2 regions of the Exiguobacterium sp. E4787 genome follow, and region 1 is predicted to be linked to the other one. Evidence: riboswitches for the same ligand, from Rfam matches in the RefSeq annotation. Region 1 holds a riboswitch; the other holds the start of a gene.

Evidence for each region. A riboswitch is a leader RNA that binds a small molecule or an ion and turns the genes downstream of it on or off. The one in region 1 is predicted to bind FMN.
Region 2: linked by a shared signal. The riboswitch ahead of KNP80_RS02225 (ECF transporter S component) and the one ahead of ribD (bifunctional diaminohydroxyphosphoribosylaminopyrimidine deaminase/5-amino-6-(5-phosphoribosylamino)uracil reductase RibD) in region 1 are both predicted to bind FMN.

What each region holds. Positions count from the first base shown of each region.
Region 1 covers NZ_JACSLY010000005.1:149,590-152,039, reverse strand. Annotated here, with positions in the region: gene KNP80_RS07910 (undecaprenyl-diphosphate phosphatase) at 195-1,007, shown strand; FMN riboswitch at 1,102-1,244, shown strand; gene ribD (bifunctional diaminohydroxyphosphoribosylaminopyrimidine deaminase/5-amino-6-(5-phosphoribosylamino)uracil reductase RibD) at 1,397-2,450, shown strand, end outside.
Region 2 covers NZ_JACSLY010000001.1:433,244-435,693, forward strand. Annotated here, with positions in the region: gene KNP80_RS02215 (hypothetical protein) at 19-261, shown strand; gene KNP80_RS02220 (HesB/IscA family protein) at 301-657, opposite strand; FMN riboswitch at 755-896, shown strand; gene KNP80_RS02225 (ECF transporter S component) at 1,057-1,644, shown strand; gene KNP80_RS02230 (nucleotidyltransferase family protein) at 1,719-2,297, shown strand; gene KNP80_RS02235 (NupC/NupG family nucleoside CNT transporter) at 2,399-2,450, opposite strand, start outside.

The sequences.
Region 1 (2,450 bases):
AAAAAAGTACCCAACTGGCCAATGGGGTCATCACCGTCGCGCCAGTTGAGTACTCTTCTATAATAAATTTAATTTTCAGACTAATCAAATGAAAGTTTTGAAAATAACGATTTTTTTTGAAAGGGTGGTCAGTGAAACGGACGGTCTGCTAAAATAATGGAATTGATGTAAAAAAGAAAAGAGGATAATACGATATGACAATATGGTTATTTTATCTGCTGCTCGGCTTGATTCAAGGGTTCACCGAGCCGATTCCAATCTCATCGAGCGGTCACTTGGTCATCTTCCAAGAGCTGTTTGATATTCAATTACCAGGACTCTCGTTCGAGATTTTCGTGAACTTTGCTTCATTACTCGCTGTTTTGACGATTTATCGGCAGGATGTCATCCGTCTCATCGTCAGTCTGTGGACGTTCTTGTTTAAAAAGGACCGCAGTGACGAGACGATGGTCGACGTCAAGTTCATTGGTCTCTTGCTCGTCGCCACGGTCCCAGCCGGTGTGCTCGGCGTCCTGTTCGGCGATTGGATTGGCGAGAAGCTCAGTGGCGTCGCCACGGTCGGTTATACGCTCATCTTGACCGGGGTCGCGCTCTGGTTCATCCGGAATATGCGAGGGAATAAAGGAGACAGCGGCATCACGCTCCGCGACGCCATCTTGATCGGTCTCGCCCAAGCGGTCGCGCTCATCCCAGGCATCAGCCGTTCCGGGGCGACAATCGTCATGGCGATGTTGCTCGGCATCAAGCAAGAGTCGGCGCTTCGTTTCTCGTTCTTCCTTTTCATCCCGATCAGTCTCGGGGTGACGATTTTAGATGGACCGGAGTTGTTCACGAATCCAGAGACACGTGATTTGTTCGGACCGCTCATCTTGGCGTTCATCGCCTCGTATGCGCTCACGGCCATCTCGCTCAAGTGGTTCCAACACATCATGGCGAAAGGCGAGCTCAAATACTTCTCGTTATATTGCTGGATTGTCGGACTCCTCGTCGTTTTATTCTTGGCTTGATTTACAGGGCGCTGCTCATACGAGCGGCGCTTTTTTTGCGCATTTCGTTTTGCCATCCATTTATTTTTGCGCTAAAGTGGAAACGTACAAACAAATATTCCTTCGGGGTCGGGTGAAAGTCCCAACCGGCGGTGATGGGCGCGAGCCTTAAGTCCGTGACCCGGGCGCACGTGTGCGAACGGTGGATCTAGTGCGATTCTAGAGCCGACAGTATAGTCTGGATGGGAGAAGGAAACATGACAGGTCCATGCGACCTGTAGTTCGTCGTACGTTTTTCTGTAAAGAAAACGCTTATTTGGCTTGCCCAAATGACGATGAACGGCTCCCACCGAGACCTTGAGGATCATTCCTTGAGGTCTTTTTGTTTGTACGAAACAAGGAGGGAGATTATGCAACAGTACATGCAACAAGCCATCCAATTGGCCAAATCCGCCTCATCGACCGGCGTCAATCCGCGTGTCGGAGCCGTCATCGTCAAGGACGGTCGGGTCGTCGGGTTCGGCGCCCACTTGAAGGCGGGGGAAGCGCACGCCGAAGTGCACGCCATCCGCATGGCCGGGGCCGCGGCCTATGGCGCGACGATGTACGTCACGCTCGAACCGTGCTCGCATCATGGCAAGACACCGCCGTGTGCCGATTTAGTCGTGGAGTCGGGCATCAAGCGGATCGTCATCGCGATGAGCGATCCGAACCCGCTCGTGGCGGGACAGGGCATCGCTCGATTGAAAGCGGCCGGGATTGAAGTCGAGGTCGGACTGCTCGAGCGTGAGGCACGAGCGCTCAATGTGGCGTTCTTGCGTTCGCTCGAGACGAGACGGCCTTACGTCGTCTTGAAGACCGCGACGAGTCTTGACGGCAAAGTCGCCCTCGATACTGGTGACAGCAAGTGGGTGACCGGGACCGAAGCGAGACGGGACGTCCATGAACTGCGGTCGACGGTCGATGCGATCTTGACCGGTGTCGGCACCGTGCTCGCCGATGATCCGGCGCTCACCGTCCGGCTCGACCGCGAGACGACGCAACCGCTCCGGGTCGTGCTCGACCGGGAGTTGCGGACGCCGCTCTCGAGTCAGCTCGTCCGGACGGCGAACGATGTGCCGGTATTGCTCTACACGACGTCTGACGATGTATCGAAACGGGACGCGTTTATCGAGCGTGGCGTCGAACTCGCGGCGTACACGTCGCTCGACGCTTTCCTGCAAGACGTCTACGCACGCGGCATCGGTCGCCTGCTCGTCGAAGCGGGACCGACGCTCGTCACCTCGCTCTTGGACGGACAGTTCGTCGACGAGTGGGTCATGTATCAGTCGCCACGCGTGTTCGGTGGCAAGGGTGGTTTCTACCGCTCGCATCATGACGGTCCGCTCGATGTGATCGAGCGGTATGACGTGCAATCGGTCGAGACGGTCGGCACCGACATCAAGCTCATCATGCGAAAGGAGG
Region 2 (2,450 bases), on a different contig from region 1:
AAGAAAGAGGCGAGACCCATGCATCAAATCATGTTAGAAAAAGGATGGACGTGTGAGTTACCGAAACAATACGCCATCTACCAAAGCTTATCCGATTTCAGCCGCTACTCAGTGCTTGACCAAGAGGAAGAGAGCGTCTGTTCGTTCCAAATCACGACCGACACATGCAAAATCACGGCGTTCCGCCCTTGGCAACATCACATCGAATTGAATGCGACATCCAAAGTGATTCGCTTGATTTTGATGGAAGAAACCGACTGAATCGAAAAAGGCCAATCGTCCACACGATTGGCCTTTCGTTTAGCAATCTCCAGGTGTCCCGGCGTTCGACGCCGTCCGGAAACTCGAACCACATCCACACGTGGCGATGGCGTTCGGATTTTTAATCGTGAACCCGCCTCCGAGCATCGACTGCTTATAGTCGATTTCGAGCCCGTCGACGACCCCATGGTCGGCTTCGGCGACGATGACGCGGACGCCGTGATGGTCGAATTGGATATCTCGATCCGTTTTATCTTCATCGAATCCCATTCCGTACGAGAGACCGGTGCAGCCTCCGCCTTGGACCTTGATGCGCAAGTACTGATTCTCGGGGTGTTCTGTCTGTTTCATCATATCGATGACTTGTAATGCAGCTGACTCTGTCAAATGAATCATCTGAACTCCTCCTTCATTATCTTAACTTCAAGTCAACTGACTTGAGATTTTGTGAAATATCTTGTATAACTAAACTGTAACAAAAAAAATTAAATCGTTCCATCTTCGGGGCAGGGTGAAATTCCCGACCGGCGGTATTGAAGACATGATCTTCTCAGCCCGTGAGCGAGCAAGGCGTTGCTTGCTGATTTCGTGAGATTCGAAAGCCGACAGTAAAGTCTGGATGGGAGAAGATGGCGGCATCCGACCGATATCCGGATGTTTTCTTTGACGTGGTCTCTTCCGCGACGGAAAACATCTATTTCGTATGCGCGTAACCTCTCCCGATTGTATGATGCAATCGGGATTTTTTATGCGACGGGTGCCATTCATCAAGGAGCGACAAAAGGAGAGATTTTGATGAAAACAACGCGCAACAAACGATTGACAACACTGGTGACGCTATCGATGCTCGGGGCCATTTCTTTTGTCCTCATGCTCTTTAACTTCCCGCTGCCTTTCCTACCACCATTTCTAAAAGTGGACTTTAGTGACATTCCCGCGCTCGTCGCCGGGATCATCTTCTCCCCACTCGCAGGCGTCGTGGTCGTCGCTCTAAAAAACGTCCTCTACTATGTCTTTAACGGTGGCGGCGTTCCGGTCGGTGAAGTCGCAAACTTCTTTGCAGGAGTCGCCTTCATGTATCCGGTCGCATGGTTCTACCATAAACGTAAAACGAATAAAGCGCTCGCTTCAGGTCTCGTGGCCGGTACGATCACGATGGCACTCAGCTTGGCGATTTTGAACTATTTACTCATCTTACCAGCCTACGCGTTCTTCTTCGGCATGACCGAGATGGCGCAACCGGCAGTTAAAACGGACCTCGTCCTCTACGGCATCTTGCCGTTCAACCTCATCAAAGCGTTGTTGATTAGCGCCTTGTTCGTCCCCCTCTTCCTCAAATTGAAGCCGTGGATCGAACGCCAGCGGATGCAACTCCAGGCTTAATGCGAAAAGCACCTAGAAATAGGTGCTTTTTTGTATGGTTGCGTTATGCTTGAGGAAGAATAGGAGGGAATCACTTGAAAACGATTGAAGAGGTCACTCACTTTTTAGAGAATGATTCGGAATTGAGGGGTCTCTTGAAAGACGTCGCTTCCCTCGAGCTACCCGACTGGTGGATCTGTGCCGGATACGTGCGGGCGAAGATATGGGATGACATGCATGGCTATCCAACACCAACGCCGACCGAGGACGTCGATGTCATCTACTTTGACCGGTCTCAAATTGACGAGGCGATTGAAAAAGAATATGAGGCACAATTACACGTCCTGTCCCCGACCGTCCCGTGGTCGGTCAAAAATCAAGCGCGGATGCATCTGGTTAATCAATTGCCGCCCTATCAGTCGGCGATCGACGCCTTGGCCCATTTCCCCGAGACCGTCACCGCCATCGGGGTCAGCCTCGATGCGAACGACCGCTTGATCGTGGCCGCGCCTTACGGTGTTGATGACATCATCGAATTGAGGCTGCGACCGACCCCAGCATTTGCAGACGGATCCCCGCATCACCACATTTATCAAGCGCGGATCCAAAATAAGAATTGGCAAGCCATTTGGCCGAAACTTCAAGAAGTGGACGTGACTCGTCACGGACTGTAGAACCCGACCGCCGATACGGTCGGGTTTTGCTGTGCGTTCATAAACGTCTTCACAAAAAAGAGTGACCACCGAAGTGATCACTCTGGGTATATCGGATTTGATTAGAGAAGCAGACCAGCAAGCGTGGCTGACATCAAGTTGGCAAGCGTACCT